Regions from separate parts of the Candidatus Rhodoblastus alkanivorans genome, predicted to be linked through region 2. Evidence: riboswitches for the same ligand, from Rfam matches in the RefSeq annotation. Region 2 holds a riboswitch; the other holds the start of a gene.
What was found. A riboswitch is a leader RNA that binds a small molecule or an ion and turns the genes downstream of it on or off. The one in region 2 is predicted to bind cobalamin.

Region 1: another riboswitch for cobalamin. It lies ahead of cobW (cobalamin biosynthesis protein CobW); the one in region 2 lies ahead of K2U94_RS05065 (HoxN/HupN/NixA family nickel/cobalt transporter).

Annotation. Positions count from the first base shown of each region.
Region 1 covers NZ_JAIVFP010000001.1:3,264,695-3,273,108, reverse strand. The annotation lists gene K2U94_RS15175 (hypothetical protein) at 60-251, shown strand; gene K2U94_RS15170 (metallophosphoesterase) at 350-1,291, shown strand; gene K2U94_RS15165 (histone deacetylase family protein) at 1,301-2,230, opposite strand; gene K2U94_RS15160 (hypothetical protein) at 2,602-2,742, opposite strand; gene K2U94_RS15155 (L,D-transpeptidase) at 2,693-3,250, shown strand; cobalamin riboswitch at 3,366-3,562, shown strand; gene cobW (cobalamin biosynthesis protein CobW) at 3,645-4,676, shown strand; gene cobN (cobaltochelatase subunit CobN) at 4,681-7,977, shown strand; gene cobG (precorrin-3B synthase) at 7,974-8,414, shown strand, end outside.
Region 2 covers NZ_JAIVFP010000001.1:1,114,421-1,122,834, reverse strand. The annotation lists partial or broken gene K2U94_RS05095 (IS110 family RNA-guided transposase) at 1-673, opposite strand, end outside; one part of gene K2U94_RS05090 (IS3 family transposase) at 746-1,085, shown strand; one part of gene K2U94_RS05090 (IS3 family transposase) at 1,085-2,004, shown strand; gene K2U94_RS05080 (alpha/beta hydrolase) at 2,448-3,668, shown strand; gene cbiB (adenosylcobinamide-phosphate synthase CbiB) at 3,677-4,651, opposite strand; gene cobD (threonine-phosphate decarboxylase CobD) at 4,650-5,690, shown strand; gene K2U94_RS05065 (HoxN/HupN/NixA family nickel/cobalt transporter) at 5,765-6,814, opposite strand; cobalamin riboswitch at 6,851-7,029, opposite strand; gene K2U94_RS05060 (YARHG domain-containing protein) at 7,210-7,467, shown strand; gene K2U94_RS05055 (SPFH domain-containing protein) at 7,476-8,387, opposite strand.

The DNA.
Region 1 (8,414 bases), 2.2 Mb from region 2:
AGGGTCCGTGAACCATTCATCGCGGCTTTTCGGTTAGTTCGAGTGAGATGAGCCCCGCCATGAGCGAACAAGAAATCATTCTTCCGCCGCAGCAGCCGCGCCGTCAGGACGCGCGCGACCTGCAATCGCGCCTCTATCGTGAAATCGGCGTCGCCGCAGTCGAGGCGGCCCTGTTCACGCCGGAGCAGGCCGAAAGCGCGCGCGCCGAGCGCCAGGCCGCGCCCGCCCTCCCCAAGCGCGACGCCGCCTGAGTCCGCGTCGCGTCTGGCCTTGCCGTCGAACTTCCGGGCGCCTATGTGCTCGCGGCGGGCGCGCATTTTTCGAGGCGGGTCGCGTCAGGGCGGAATGAATGATCGATCGTCGCCGTTTTCTTAGCCGTGGGCTGGCGCTTCCCCTGCTTGGCGCGTCCACGGCGGTTTACGCGATCGGGATCGAGCCGAATTTCATCCTCAAGGTCAAAAGATACGCTCTGACCCCGGCCGGCTGGCCGGCCGGCCTGCATCTGCGATTCGCGGTCATTTCCGATATTCATGCCGGCGAGCCCTTCATGAGCGCGGCGCGCATCCGCCGGATCGCTCAGGCCGCCAACGCCCTCAATCCCGACGCCGTCCTGTTGCTCGGCGATTTTAACGCCGGCCATTTCTTCGTCACCCGGGCGGTCGATTCGCAGCAGGTCGGCGAGGCTTTGTCCGCGCTGCGCGCTCCACTCGGCTGCTATGCCGTGCTTGGCAACCATGACTGGTGGCACGGCCCGCTCCTGACCTCGCCCTCCGACGGTACGGTCGCGATCCGCCGCGCCCTTCGCCAGGCAGGGATCGTGGTGCTGGAAAACGACGCCGTCGCGCTGGCCAAGGATGGGAAAGGATTCTGGATCGTCGGCCTCGCCGACCAGCTGATCGACGCCATGGCGCAGATCGATTCGGGCGCGCAAAAGGTCGGCGGAGACGACCTCGACGGGGCGTTGGCCAAGGTGAGCGACGATGCGCCGGTCATCCTTCTCGCTCACGAACCGATGATCTTCCGCTCCGCGCCGCAACGGATCGCCTTGACTCTTTGCGGCCACACCCATGGCGGTCAGGTCAATCTACCCTTGCTCGGCCCGGTCGTCGGCGATCTGCGCTTCGGCGCGGATTTCGTCTATGGCCATGTCGAACTTGGCGGGCGCAATATGATCATTTCGGGCGGGCTGGGCGAATCGGTCGCCCCCGTCCGCTTCCTGCGGCCGCCGGAGATCGTCGAGGTTGAACTGGGCGCGCCGGCAAATGAAACGGCGCAATTATCGGGCCTATGAGCCTTCGCGTCAGGCGCCCATCAAGGTGAGGACATGGGCGGCGACGGATCGCGCCAGCCCATCGAGATCGTAGCCGCCTTCGAGCAGCGACAGCAGCCTTCCGTCGCAGACGCGATCCGAGACATCCATCAGTTTGGAGGTCGCCCAGGCGAAATCGGCCTCGACCAGATTGAGATTGGCGAGCGGATCGCGGCGGTGGGCGTCGAAGCCGGCGGAAATGATGATCAGGTTGGGACGGAACTGCTCGACCCGGGGCAGGATCGCCATCTCCATTGCCTCGCGGAACTGCGGGCCGGCGTCGCCGGCATTGAGCGGCGCGTTGACGATATTGTTGTGTTCGCCGCGTTCTGAGGTTGAGCCGGTGCCGGGATAGAGCGGCATTTCATGGGTCGAGAGATACATCACATTCGGGTCGGACCAGAAAATGTCCTGGGTCCCATTGCCGTGATGGACGTCGAAATCCATGATCGCGACCCGTTCGGCGCCATGGACGGCAATGGCGTGGCGGGCGGCGACGGCGGCGTTGTTGAAGAAGCAGAAGCCCATGGGCGTCGCGCGTTCGGCATGATGTCCCGGCGGCCGCATGGCGACGAAGGCGTTGTCCACGTCGCGGCGCATCACTTCGTCCACGGCCTGGCAGGCGCCGCCGATCGCGCGAAAGGCTGCGGTCAGCGTGCCGGGGCTCATGGTGGTGTCGCTGTCCAGTCGGGCGAATCCGTCGCGTGGCGACGTCTGCTCCAGCGCCTGGATGTAGGATTCCGGATGGACGCGAAGCGCCTGTTCGCGCGTGCCGTCCTCGGCCTGCGCGCGGATCAGGGTCATGAACTTTTCATGTTCGAGAATACGCTCGATAACACGGACACGATCCGCCCGCTCGGGATGGCCAGGGCCATTGTCATGTGACAGTCCGGCGGGATGGGTAAGCAGCAATGTGTTCAAATCAGGCTCACGAACCGAATTCAGTTGTTTGCTGTCCCGGGAACCGATTTCGAAGGCCCGAAAGGCGCCAAGGAGGGCGCAGGGGCGACGGTAGACGCCGGGACGGCATTATTTCTTCTGAGCATCGCGCCAATCGGCGCGCCTGTCCAACAAAGTTTGCGTCTTAAACCGAAAGTCTTAAATGATGGCGATCTTCACCGAGATTTGATCGCGCGCTCAATCGGAAGCGGCTTCCCTGGCCATGGCGGCGCTGCGACACTGTTGCTGAGGGGCCACAAAGGGCGGTAATCTGCCCAATAAGCGTCCTTCCAGCCGCGTGCTGATGTGACGGCCGAGGTGATTATGGTAAGTAATTGATCAAATTTTGGCGCTCAGGCGGCGCAGGCGATTCGGGGCAGACTGATGAAATTGCGGGCAATTGTGGGAATCGGTTTGGTTTCGGCGGCGTTGGCCGGCTGCAACATGGCGAGCACGCCGGATCCGACCTTGACCGGGAGGGACCGCGAATTCATGTCGCTCGCGCCTTCGGGCAATCCCCCCGCGCAATATGGCCGCTATATCGTCGATGATCCAACCGGCGAGCCTCCGGGCACTGTCACCATCGATACGTTTAACAATTATCTTTATTATTCAATGCCAAACCACAAGGCGATCCGCTATGGCGTCGCCACCGGCAACGAGGCGAGCGGCTGGACCGGCCAGGCGACGATCGGCAAGAAGGCCGAATGGCCGCGCTGGATGCCGCCGGCCGACATGCTCGAACGCTGGCCGCACCTGCGCCCGACGGCGGAAGCCGGCGGCCTGCCCGGCGGCCCGGACAATCCGCTCGGCGCGCGCGCCATGTATCTCTTCCAGGGCAACAAGGACACGCTTTACCGCATCCACGGCACAAACGAGCCGTCCTTGATCGGCCAGCACGTTTCTTCGGGCTGTATCCGGATGCGCGACATCGACGCGATCGACCTCTACAACCGTGTCCGTGTCGGCACCAAGGTGATCGTCGCCGACAAACCGGTTTGAGGCGGCCGCGCCGGGTTTCCGTTGAACCAGTTGTGCAGCCTCTCGCGCCGGCCGGCGGGGGAGGCTTCGTCTTATTCGCCGGCGAGGGCGCGATTGACTTGAGGCGCCGGCGCTCTTAACAAGACCTTTCGACGGTTCCCCCGTGACTGGGGGTAAAAGGGAATGCGGAAAGGCTTTCGGCCTCAACCGCAGCTGCCCCCGCAACTGTAAACGGGAAGCCCCGCCACGAAGCCACTGGCCCTTGCGGCCGGGAAGGCGGCGCGAGGCGCAACACCCGCGAGCCAGGAGACCTGCCGTCAGTGAATGCGCGCGATGGGCGGGGCGCTCCTGTCGCGGTTCGGCCAGCCGGCCGAATGGCGGACTCCCGCCGGGCGCCCCTCCGGAGCCCGAACGCATGCGCCTCGCCAAAATTCCCGTCACCATCGTCACCGGCTTTCTCGGCGCCGGCAAGACCACGCTCATCCGCCATGTTCTGGCCAACGCCCGCGGCCGGCGGCTGGCGCTGGTCATCAACGAATTCGGCGACGTCGGGGTGGATGGCGAAATCCTGAAAAATTGCGGCGTCGATTCCTGCGCGGCGGAAAATATCGTCGAACTCGCCAATGGTTGCCTGTGCTGCACCGTGGCGGACGATTTCCTGCCCGCCATCGAGGGCCTGCTGGCGCGCGAGCCGCGCCCCGATCACATCGTCATCGAAACCTCGGGCCTTGCTCTGCCGAAGCCGCTGGTGAAGGCGTTCGACTGGCCGGATATTCGCGCGAAGCTCACGGTCGACGGCGTGATCGCGGTGGTGGATTCCGCCGCCGTCGCCGAAGGGCGCTTCGCCGACGATGAAGAAAAACTCGCCGCCCAGCGCGCGATAGATCCTTCGCTCAACCACGACAATCCGCTGGAGGAGGTCTACGAGGATCAGCTCCTGTGCGCCGATCTCATCCTGCTCAACAAAGCCGATCTGATCGACGACGCGACGCTCGAACGGGTGCGCGCCGAGATCGCTTCCGCCGCCCCGCGCGCGACGAAAATCGTGCCGACGCGCGGGGGGCGGCTCGACGTCGATGTCCTGCTCGGCCTTGCGGCGGCAGCCGAAGACGATCTCGCCGCGCGGCCCTCGCATCATGACGACGAGGAGGGACACGACCACGACGATTTCGAATCTTTCATTGCGCCGCTCGCGCCGGTCGCCGATCCGGCGGCGCTTGCGGCGAAGCTCACGGCGATCGCTCGCGATCATGACGTGTTGCGGATGAAGGGTTTCGTCGAGGTCGCCGGAAAGCCGATGCGCCTGCTGGTCCAGGGCGTCGGCGGGCGGTTCTCCCATCAGTTCGACCGCCCGTGGCGGCCCGAGGAAAACCGCGCGGGACGGCTGGTGGTGATCGGCCAAAAGGGTTTCGACCGCTCACAAATCGAAGCGGCTTTGTCGGCGTAAAACGATGCATCTCGTCCGCACGGATCAAAGATCGTTCGACGAGGCGGCGCAAGCCGTCGATCTCGAACAATCGCCCGCGGATATTGTCGTTCTGTCTTTCGCCGACAGCGACTTGTCGCTGCTCGCGGGCGCCCATGCGGCGCGCCATCCGAGCCTGCGCCTCGCGCCGCTGGCCTTGCTGAAACATCCTTTTTCGGTCGATCTCTATATCGAAAAAGTCTGCGCCATGGCGCGCTTCGTTCTGGTTCGCCTGCTCGGCGGCCTGGATTATTGGCGCTATGGCGTCGAGGAACTCGCAGCGGCGGCGCGCAAGCACGGTTTTGCGTTGGCGATCGTCCCCGGCGACGCCATGGAGGACGCGCGGCTCGACGCCGCCTCGACCCTGCCGCCACAGCAATTGCGCCAGATCTGGGACTATTTTCGTCAGGGCGGCCCGGACAATATCGCCGCCTGTCTCGACTTCATCGCTACCAAGATTTCAGGCGAGGGCGACGCCAGGCCGCCCCATCCGGTTGCGCCCTTCGGCGCCTTCGCCCCGGGCTGCCTCGAAGCGCCCGAGGCTGCGCCGACCGCCTTCGTCCTGTTCTATCGCAGCGCCTTTCTTGCCGGAGACGACGCGCCCATCCGCGCTTTGGCCGAAGCTTTGGCGCGCGAAAATTTCCTCGTCCGTAGTTCTTTCATCTCCAGCCTCAAGGACCCGGCCGCCTGCGCGCTGCTGGCTGAGCGCATCGTTCAGGAAAGGCCGGACGTCATCCTCAACGCCACCGCCTTTTCCGCGCGGCTCGACGCGGGCGCCGTGCTCGACGGTGCCGATGCGCCGGTGCTGCAGGTCATTCTCTCCGGCGCCCAGGAAGCGCAATGGCGCGAATCGCGTCGCGGCCTGTCGGCGGCCGATCTGGCGATGAATGTCGTTCTGCCGGAAGTGGACGGCCGCATCGTCACCCGCGCCATTTCCTTCAAGCGCGAGGCGGAGCGGCGCGACGCGCTCGAATATGCGCCTGCCCGCCACGAGCCTGAACCGTCGCGCGTCGCTTTCGTCGCCGCGCTCGCCGCGCGCTGGGCGCGCCTGCGCCGCCTCGCCAATGCCGAGAAAAAGCTGGCGCTGATCCTGTCCGACTATCCCGCCAAGGGCGGTCGCGCCGGCTATGCCGTCGGTCTCGACACCGAGCAAAGCGCGCGCGCCATCATCGCGCGGCTCATCGCCGAAGGATATGACGCGCAACGCGCGCACGAAAAATTTTTGGAGGCGCTGCAGTCCGCGCCGCTCGTCGGCGCGGTATCGCTACGCGCCTATCGCGCCTTTCTCAAAAATCTGCCGCAGGATTTCGTCGCAGCGCTCGACGCCTGCTGGGGCGCGCCGGAAAACGACCTTGCGGTCCGCGACGGCGCTTTCGCCTTTCGTTTCTTGCGCCTCGGCAAAATCATCGTCGCTTTGCAGCCGGATCGCGGCGCGCCGGAAAATCGCAAGGCGGATTATCACGACGCGACCCTGCCGCCGCGCCACGCCTTTCTCGCCTTCTATCTCTGGCTGCGCGAGCGCGAAAAAATCGACGCTCTCGTTCATTGCGGCGCTCATGGCGCGCTCGAATGGCTGCCGGGCAAGAGCGTGGCGCTGGCGCAAGATTGTGCGCCGGAAATCGCGCTCGGCCCCTTGCCGTTGATCTATCCCTTCATCGTCAATAATCCGGGCGAGGCGGCGCAGGCCAAGCGCCGCTCGGCAGCCGTCATCGTCAGCCATCTGTCGCCGCCGCTCGTGAAGGCGGGCGCACATGGCGCGCTGGCCGAAATCGAGAACCTGTTTGACGAATATGCCCAGGCCCAGGGGCTTGACCCTCGCAGAGCCAATCTGCTGGCCGATCTCATCCTCCAGCGCGCCGAATCCGCCGGCTTGTTGCGCGAATGCGGCGCCGGCGGGGGCGAGGACGCGCTGATCCGGCTCGACGCCTGGCTGTGCGATCTGAAAGAAATGCGGATCAACGACGGCTTGCACGTTTTTGGCCGTTCGCCGCAAGGCGCCTTGCGCGACGAAATGCTCGCGTGCTGCGCCGCTTCCGACTTCGCGCAAAAAATCGACGATTGCGGCGCGGCGGAAATGGACGCCCTCGTTCACGCGCTGAATGGCGGCTTCGTTGCGCCAAGCCCGGCCGGGGCGCCGGGGCGTGGCCGCATGGACGTCCTCCCAACCGGCAGAAATCTCTTTTCGGTCGATCCGCGCGCTGTTCCCACCCGCACCGCCTGGGACATCGGCCGCAAGCTGGCGCAGGATGTCATCGAGCGTTATCTGCAGGACCATGGCGACTGGCCGCGCCGCATGGTGCTTGATTTATGGGGCAGCGCCTCGATGCGCACCGGCGGCGACGATCTCGCGCAGGCCTTTGCGCTTCTCGGCGTGCGGCCTGTTTGGGACGCCGCCTCCACGCGTATGAGCGGCTTTGAAATCCTGCCGCTCGCCCAGCTCGGCCGCCCACGCGTGGACGTCACTTTGCGCATTTCCGGCCTGTTTCGCGACGTCTTTCCGCAGCAGATCGAGGCCTTCGATGCGGCCGTGCGCGCTTTGGCGCAGCTGGACGAACCGGCGGAAGAAAATCCGCTCGCCGGCGCGCGCGACCCGAGCCGCATTTTCGGCGCGGCGCCGGGCGCCTATGGCGTAGATCTGTCGAGCGCGTTCGCGAGCGCGCAATGGCAAGACCGCGCCGATCTGGCGCGCAAATATCTCGCCGCCAATGCGCAAAGCTATGGACGCGACGGCGCGCCGCAAGGCCAGGGCGATTTCGCCGAACGCATCCGCGCCGCCGACGCCTTCGTCCATGTGCAGGATCTGGCGGGACAGGATATTCTCAACGCCGACGCTTTTTCCACCCATGAAGGCGGCTTCGCGGCCGCGGCCGAACTTTTGGGCGCGGCGCCGCGGCTTTATCACGTGGACGCCACCGACCCCGAGGCCGCCAAAGTGCGAAGCCTCGATGAAGAAATAGCGCGCGTGGTTCACGGGCGCGCGACCAACCCGCGCTGGATCGACGGCATGATGCGCCACGGCGCCAATGGCGCGGCGGAAATCGCCGAAACCGTCGATAATTTTTTCGCCTTTGCCGCTCTCGCTGATGTCGTGCAAGAGCGCCAATTCGATCTGCTGTTCGACGCCTTTTGCGGCGACGACAAGGTGCGCGCCTTTCTCGAAACCGCAAACCCGCGCGCGGCGAAAAGCATTGCCGAAAAATTCGGCGAGGCCGAGCGGCGCGGGCTATGGACGTCGCGGCGCAATTCCACCGCGGCGATCCTCGCAGAAATGAGGAACGCATGACGATCGAGAATTTGCGCAAAGGCTGGTGTCCTGGCGCCCTTGCTCCCATGCTTAGCGGAGACGGCTATATTTTCCGCCTGCGCCTGACCAATGGCGTTCTCTCTTTTCGCCGAGCAACCATTTTTGCCGCTCTCGCACGGCGTTTCGGCAATGGCGCCTTCGATCTTTCATCGCGCGCCAATCTCCAGATGCGCGGGGTCGCAGAAGAGGAAATCGAGGTTCTGCAAGCGGAATTGCGCGGCCTTGGTCTGCTCGACGATGACACGCGCGCGGATGACACGCGCGCGGAAGCCGTGCGCAATGTCGTCCCCAGCCCGCTCGCCGGTTTCGACCCGTCGGCTTTTCTGGACGTGCGCCCTCTGGTCGCAAAGCTGGATCAGTTGCTGAAACGCAGCCAGGAGATGCACGACCTGCCGCCGAAATTCGGCTTCGCCGTC
Region 2 (8,414 bases):
ATATTTCTTTGGCGTCAGTCCAAAATGCGGCCCCACCTGTTTGGAGGACTTGAACCGGCCGGGATCGTCGATCGCCGCGACATAGGTCAGCCCCACGACGACGCCGACGCCTGGCGCCGACATCAATAGCCGCCACCCGCTTGTCATCGCGCGCCATCGTCCGCACGCGCTTCTCAAACCCCTTCAACTCACGCAGCAAAACCTCATGCGCCGCCAGCAGCGCCCTGGCGACGGTCTCCAATGTCGCATGGCCCGCGACCAGTTCCTCAATCCGGCCGCCGAACCGGTTTGGCTTCGTCGCCCCGACCTTAAGGCCAAAACCGCGCAATATTCCGCGCAGGCTCATCTCCATGTCGATCAGCTTCGACTGGACCAGTTTGCGCGCGGTCAGCAAAGCGCGAACCTCCTGCGCCGACATCGACTTGCAGTGAACCGAACGGAACCAGCCAAGCCGCATCAATTGCGCAATCCCGCGCCCGTCCTTGCGGTCGGTTTTGACCGGCATCGCCTTGAAGGCGTCGCGCACATGGCGCGTCTCCAAAAGCTCCACCGCCAAGCCTGCCTTTTTCATCGCCGCGTAAAGCCATTGCGACAACGGACCCGCCTCCAGTCCGATCCGGGAAAGCCCAACACCAAGCCCGCCAAACCATGCGATCAACATTTCAGGCTCGCTCAGTGAAATAGCCCCGTAAGTCGCCGGACAGGCACTCCCACTTCGCTAAGAGGTAGGAGTAATGTGGTGTTTATGACTGGTGACAATCCGAAGAGTGAGGTCCTGCCGGGCCGAGAACGACGGCGTCGGCGCACGTCGGCGGAGAAATTGGCGATCATTGCCGAGACGATGGAGCCGGGCATGACGGTTAGCCTTGTCGCGCGCCGTCACGGCATCGCCCCCAATCAGCTGTTCACCTGGCGGCGGCTGGCGAACCAAGGCGCCCTGACCGCGACGCAGGCCGAGGAGGACGTCGTTCCGGCGTCCGCCTACAGGGCTTTGGTCGACCAGGTGCGCGAACTGCAGCGCCTGCTCGGCAAGAAGTCGATGGAGGCCGAAATCCTCAAAGAGGCGCTTGAAGTCGCCGTAGGCTCAAAAAAACGGATGTTGCGGTCGTTGTCGCTGCCGACGCTCAATCCACGGGACGGTTCGCGATGAAGGCCGTCTGCGAAACCCTCGGCGTCGCCCGCTCGAATGTCGCCGCGCGCATTGCCGGCGGCGCGGCCAAACGCATGGGCCGACCGCCCCTGCCGGAAGACGATCTGCTCTGCGAGATCAAGGGGATCATCGCCGAACAGCCGTCCTGGGGCTACGCCCGCGTGTGGGCCGACCTGCGCCGCAAAAGACGCGCCGAGGGCGCGGCGCCGGTCAACCGCAAGCGGGTTTATCGGGTGATGAGGGCGCACGGCCTGTTGCTTCAACGTCATGCCGGCGGCGGCGAAAACCGCCGGCATGACGGCAAGATCGCCGTTCTGCGCTCCAACCTGCGTTGGTGTTCCGACGGCTTCGAGATCGCTTGCGACAATGCCGAAAAAGTCCGCGTCGCCTTCGCGCTTGATTGCTGCGACCGGGAAGCCCTCGGCCATGTCGCCACGACGGCGGGCGTCAAGGGCGAGGACATCCGCGACCTGATGGTCAGCGCCGTCGAATATCGCTTTGGCCCGGTCAATCGCCTGCCCAGCCCGATCGAATGGCTGACCGACAACGGGTCTTGCTACATCGCTGGCGACACGAAACATTTTGCCCGCGAAATCGGCCTTGAGCCGCTGACCACGCCGGTCGAAAGCCCCCAATCGAATGGAATGGCCGAAGCCTTCGTCCGCACGATCAAACGCGATTACGCGCGCGTGTCGCCACTGCCGGACGCCGAAACCGTGATCCGCTTGCTGCCGTCGTGGTTCGAGCATTACAACACACGCCATCCGCATCGCGCGCTTGGCTATCGTTCACCCCGCGAGTTCATCGCGGATCGCTTGGCCGCCGAAGCCGGAGAGTGTCTGTCCGAAACTTAAGGGGCTACAACACTCAGCACTTTCGCCTCGCGCACGATCCGGCCGTCAGAATCGACCACGCAAACGCTCGACGCTTCCAATGAGACATCAATTCCAGCATAATAATCCATGGTCGTCCCTCAATGATGTTTGGAGCAGGTCAAAGCCCGACTCCGTTGTTCACACCATCATTTTGAAGGACGACCACCTCTTCCCGCCAGACCGCATTGGCGGCGGCCCGTTACCCCATCTAGGTCGTCTCTTGATCAGATGGAGCCGGCGCTTCGCATCCGCTCGAAGGCCGCCCTAAATCCCCGATCGCCGTGCGTTTTCCAAAGGTCCCATTCTCGCCGCCTTTCTGGGCGATCACCCATGTTTGAAAAAGGCGCGTGCGATTTACCTTTGATTAATCTCGTGGGCGCTTGCTGCGTTGCAGCACCCCGGTTGCGGCGAGGGAATGAAAAGTGCGGCGGAAGTTCAAACTCTTGCGGGCGGCGGCGGCCGTTCTGGTTCTGGTCACGGCGCCGGGAAGCGCGGCGTTCGCCGGCGACGGATTCAATTTCAGTTTCGGCGGCGTCGGCGCCCTGTTCGGTGGCGGGCAGGAGCAAAGGGCCTATAATGTCGCAATTTTCGTCGCCTCGACCCGCCGGGGCGGCGATCGTTCGAACGAACTCACGCCCGGCGCCAAGGCGCGCTATGCGCTCGATTTCATTTCCGTTCCGCCCGACCACAAGCCGGGCGCCATCGAACGGCCGGCCTTCGGCGGCGCCAATCCCGAACATCATTTCGTGGTGAGCCGGCAGAGCGACCTCGACGCCTCCGCCTTCCGCGAGCAGCTCGCGGCGCAGCTTTCGGGACGGATCGGCGTCAATCGCGACGTGCTGGTCTATGTCCATGGCTTCAACACCTCGCTCGACGACGCCCGCTTCCGGCTGGCGCAGATCGTGGTGGACACCAGATTCGGCGGCGTCCCGGTTCTGTTCACCTGGCCCTCCAAGGCGCAGCTTCTGGCCTATGGCGCGGACAAGGAAAGCGCCATGGCCTCGCGCGACGCCTGCCGCAAACTGCTGGAAACGATCGCGGCGACGCCTGGCGTCGGGCGCGTCCAGATCATCGCCCATTCCATGGGAACCTGGCTGACGATGGAGGCTCTGAACGAAGCGGCTCTTTCCGGTTCGCCCGACCTGCACGGCAAGCTCGGCAATGTCATGCTGGCGGCGCCGGACATCGATCTCTCGGTGTTTCGCCAGCAACTCGAACCGCTCGATCCTTCCCATTTTTCGGTCTATGTCTCCAAGAACGACCGCGCATTGCAGCTTTCGGCGAGCCTTCAGGGCGACCGCCGCCTCGGCTCGCTCGATCCCGGTTCGGACCACGACCGCGAGCTGATCCAGAACCTCGGCGTCGGCGTTTACGACATATCAAGCCTCTCCACCAATTTCATCGGCCATGACGTTTACGCCGACGCGCCGCAGGTCGTGCGCCAGATCGGAGCGCGGATCGAAAAGCCGCGCCCGGCCGACGCCAACGTGCAGAGCGTGATCGACGCCGGCGCCGACCGCACACCGCGCCCGCCGCCCGGCCAGATCACCACCGAAGCCCTGCCGCCGCCCGCCGCTTCGTCGGCGCCGGCCGCCGGATCGGTCCAGACCGCCGCGCCGGTCGAGGCCGCCGCGCAGAAATAGGGAAAAGATCAGCGCGCCAGCGCCGCCAAAGGCAGCAGGAGCGCGAGCATCTGCGCCGCGCAGGCGCGGCGGTAAAGGGTGAGCGCCCGGCGGATGTCGGCGGCATCGAGCGCGGCGCGGCCGTCGCCCATGTAAACGTCGTCCACCGCCATGCCGCCATAGACACGCGGGCCAGCGAGTTTGAAGCCGAGCGCGCCGGCCATCGCCGCCTCCGGCCAGCCGGCGTTGGGCGAGCGATGTTTTGGCGCGTCGCGCCGGACCGCGGTCCAGGCGTCGCGCCACTCCGCGCCGCGGGTAAAGGCGGCGGCGAGGATGAGCCACAGAACCGCCAGCCGCGAGGCGGGCAGATTGATGAGATCGTCGAAACGCGCCGCCGCCCAGCCGAATTCGAGATAACGCGCATTTTTGTGGCCGATCATCGAATCTGCGGTATTGACCGCCTTGTAGAGCGCGCCGCCCTTCAGGCCGAAGGCTGCGATCCACAGGGCCGGGGCGACCACGCCGTCGGAAAAATTCTCCGCCAGACTTTCCACCGCCGCGCGCGCGACGCCGGCGGCGTCGAGCGCGGCGACGTCACGGCCGACGATCTTCGCCACCTTGGCGCGCCCGCCTTCGAGCCCTTCACGCTCCAGGGCCTCGGCCACGGCCGCGACATGGTCGTGCAGGCTGCGCTGGGCGACGAGCGACGACGCGACGACAGCGAGCAAAAGGAAGCCGAACCCGTTTTTCGGCGTCCAGTCGGTCACAATGCCGGCGGCCAGCACGCTCGCCGCGAGCGTGACGAGAAGCGCCAGCACGCCCGCCGCCTTGCGCGCATCGTCGGGCAAATCCGCCCGGTTGAGCATTTGCTCCAGCCGCGCGATAAGGGCGCCGATCCAGTTCACCGGATGGCGGATGGCCTCGTAAACCGGCGCAGGATAGCCGAAAAGGGCTTCGACGAGCAGCGCGGCGAAGGCCAGCTCAAGGGAATAGGCGGAGAACATGAGCGATGGGGCGATTCGTTCTGACGTGGGCGCGCTAGCCTATCACGGCGGCGGGCTCACCGCCGCGCGCCGCCTGTTCCCCCATGCGCCGGAACCCTGGCTCGATCTCTCCACCGGGATCAATCCGACGCCCTATCCCTTCACGCCGCCGGACATGAAGGCTTACGCCCGCCTGCCCGAAGCCGAACGCATCGCGGCGCTGGAAGAGGCGGCGGCGCAAAGCTTTGGAGCCGATCCGGCGGCGGGAATCGTGGCCGCCCCGGGGACGCAGGCGCTGATCCAGCTCCTTCCGCGCGTCGTCGGCGCGAAGAAAATCGCCGTATTGGGCTTCACTTATTCGGAACACGCCCGCGTCTGGGCCGCGAGCGGCGCCGAGGTCACAACCTGCCGAAAGCTCGACGAACTGGCAGGCGCCGACGCCGCTATCGTCGTCAATCCGAACAATCCGGACGGCCGCCTGTGCGACGCGGGCGCGCTGAACGCCCTCGCCCATGACATGGGGATGCGCGGCAGAAGCCTGATCGTGGACGAGGCTTTCATGGACTTCCTGCCGCGCGAAAACAGTGTCGCGCCGCTGCCCCCGGCGCCGGGCCTGATCGTCTTGCGGTCCTTCGGCAAGACTTTTGGCCTTGCCGGCCTGCGGCTGGGCTTCGCCCTCGGCGACCGCGCCCCGGTCGAGCGCATGCGCGCCGCGCTCGGCCCCTGGGCGGTGAGCGGGGTCGCGGTCGAAATCGGGATCGAGACCTATCAGGATGACGCCTGGTTGACCGAAAGCGCCGCGCGCCTCGCGGAAGATTGCGCCCGGCTCGACGCGCTCCTGCGCGGCGCCGGGTTCGAAATCCTCGGCGGAACGCCGCTGTTCCGCCTGGCGCGCCATGACACGGCGCGCGAGATTTTCCTGCGCCTGTGCGATGCGGGCGTGCTGACCCGACCCTTCGCGGAAAGGCCGGACTGGCTGCGCTTCGGCGCGCCTGACGGCGACGCCGATTTCGGAAGGCTCGCCGATGTCCTGGCGTCCATCCACAAAGCAAATCCATAGCACGGCGCCGTCATCGCGAGAGCAGCAGAGCAATCCAACTCAGAGCGAGCCTGCGCAACAGCAGGGGCGTTCGCCTAAACTTCGGCTTCGAGTCTGTCAAAACCCTTGAGCCGGTAGATGGCGATCGAAATCAGCCAGCTTGCGATGAAGAGACCGATGATGCCATAGCCGAGCAGGCCGAAGTTATCGTTGAGCACGCCGACGGCGTCCCAGAAGGCCCCGTGCAGCTCCAATTTGTTGCCGATCAAACCCAAAGTCTCGATCCCACCCACAGCGAGGGCGACGAGAACCGAAACCGCCGTGATGGTGAGGTTGTAATAGATTTTGCGCACCGGCTTCATATAGGCCCAACCATAGGCGCCGAGCATAAGGGCGCCGTCGGCGCTGTCGACGAGCGACATGCCGGCGGTGAACAGGACCGGAAAGACCAGCAGATTCGCGAAAGACGCGCCATTGGCGGCCTGGGTCGCGGAAATGCCGAACAAAGCCACTTCGGTCGCCGTGTCGAAGCCGAGGCCGAACAGCAAGCCGACGAAATAGAGATGCCAGCTTTTGCGCACCATGGCGAAGACCGGGCGGAACAGGCGGGACAGAAAGCCGCGCTGGTTGAGCAGGAGGTCGAAATCCTCGTCCGAGACTCTTTCGCCGCGCCGCAAGGCCTGAAAACTCTTCCAGACCGACAGGAAGACCAGAAGGTTGAACAAAGCCAGCAGAAGCAGGAACAAAGCCGAGGCGCTGGTTCCGATGACGGAGCCGATGGATTTGAACTGCGCGAAATGCGCGCTGATCGTCGCCGTCGCGAAGCCGACGGCGATCGACAGCAGAGCAACGACGGTCGAATGGCCGAGCGAGAAGAACAGGCCGACCGCGACCGGCCTCTGGCCTTCCTGCATCAATTTGCGGGTGGAATTATCGATCGCCGCAATATGGTCGGCGTCCACCGCATGGCGCAGGCCGAGCGAAAAAGCCAGCACCGCCGAGCCCAGCAGCACGGGGCGATCGTGAAAAACCGCCAGAGCCCAGGCCCATGCGGCGACATTGGCGAACACGAGCCCGCCGAACAAAAGATAAAGTTTTTGGCGCAGCGGCCCGCGCCCTGCGAAGAATTGGGAAAGACCCTGCATAACACCCTCGTATGCGCCGGTATGTTCGCCGGCCCCTATGGGACGACGGCGACGGCAGGTCTCCTGGCTCGCGGGTCTAACGCTTCAACCGACCTTCCCAGATCGCTCCAGTGGTCAAAATGGCAAAAGCTCGCCGCTGACAGTTGCGGGGGCAGCCGGGGATTTTCACCCCGTTCCCTATTCTTCCCGAAGGAACCGTCGCGCGAATGTTGTAACGGAGCCGAAGCTCTTGCGCAAATCCGCGAACAGGCGATTGCCCATTTGTCTTGCCAGACGCGAAGGACTAAGCTTGGCCCAATGTTCCGACGGGGAGGACGCCATGCGTCCGCTCGCCCGCCCTCCTCGCCGCCGCGCTCTGCCTCGGCGCGGGGGCTGCACGGGCCGATTGTTACGATGTGTTCGGCTGCACCGACCGCAATTTTTTTCGCGCCCAAGACCTGTATGACGGACCAAATTGCGAATTCCTCTATGTGATGCGCAATTCGATCTACAAGGAGCACGGCTATTGCTTCACGACGCCGCGCGCCATCCGGACCTTCGGCAACGCCGGCTGCCGCTATGACGACGTGCGCGACGTCCCGCTCAATCGTTTCGAGCGCGCCAATGTCCCGACCATTCAAGCGGTCGAGCGCGGCAAGGGCTGCTCGCGCTGAGGCCAGGCTCACGCCTGCTTTCGCGCCTCGTTCGCGGTGATCGCCTGGAGCATCTGTTCCGAGAAAGACTGCACCGCGCCCGGCGCATGGGAGATGAACAAGGTGTTGGTCTTGTCCTGTTCGCCGATCGCTTTGAGCGTGTCGAAATATTGGGTCACCAGCACGAGCTGCATGACCTCCTTGGCGCTGGCGTCGCCGACCGATTTCTGGAACTCCTCGATCGAACCGCGCAGGCCGTCGATGATCGCCTTGCGCTGATTGGCGATGCCCTGGCCTTGCAGCGCCTTGCTCTCGGCTTCGGCCTCGGCCTTTTTCACGACCAGAATCTTGTCGGCCTCGCCGCGCGCCGCCGCCGCGACCTGCTCGCGCTGGGCGGCGTTGATGTCGTTCATCGCCGATTTGACCTTGGCGTCGGGAATAATGTCGGTGACCAGGACATTGACGATTTCATAGCCGAACCCGGCCATATCGACGTCGAGCTCATGCTTGACCGCCGCGGCTATGCTCGATTGGCTGGCGAAAACCTCGTCGAGCATCATACCGGGCACATGGCCGAGCACGACCTGTTCGACATAGGACTGAATCTGCGCCTGGGGATCGGCCAAGGCGTAATAAGCCTCATAGGCCTTTTCCGGCCGCACCCGGGTCTGGACGGAGATCGGAATGGTGACGAAGACATTGTCTTTCGTCTTGGTCTCCATGGTCAGCGACAATTGTTCGACGCGCAGGCTCAACCTTCCGTCGACCTTGTCGATGAAGGGAACCTTCCAGTTCAATCCGGCCTGGGCGACCCGCAAATAGCGGTTGAAGCGGGTGATGACCGCGACCTGCGCGGTCTGGACGGTGAAAAAGCTCCCCAAAGCCGCCATCAACGCCAAAAAGGCGACGACGGAGACCAGAAAGGAAAACACATATTCCATAAGCGCGTCCCCCGACCCGTTTGCGAG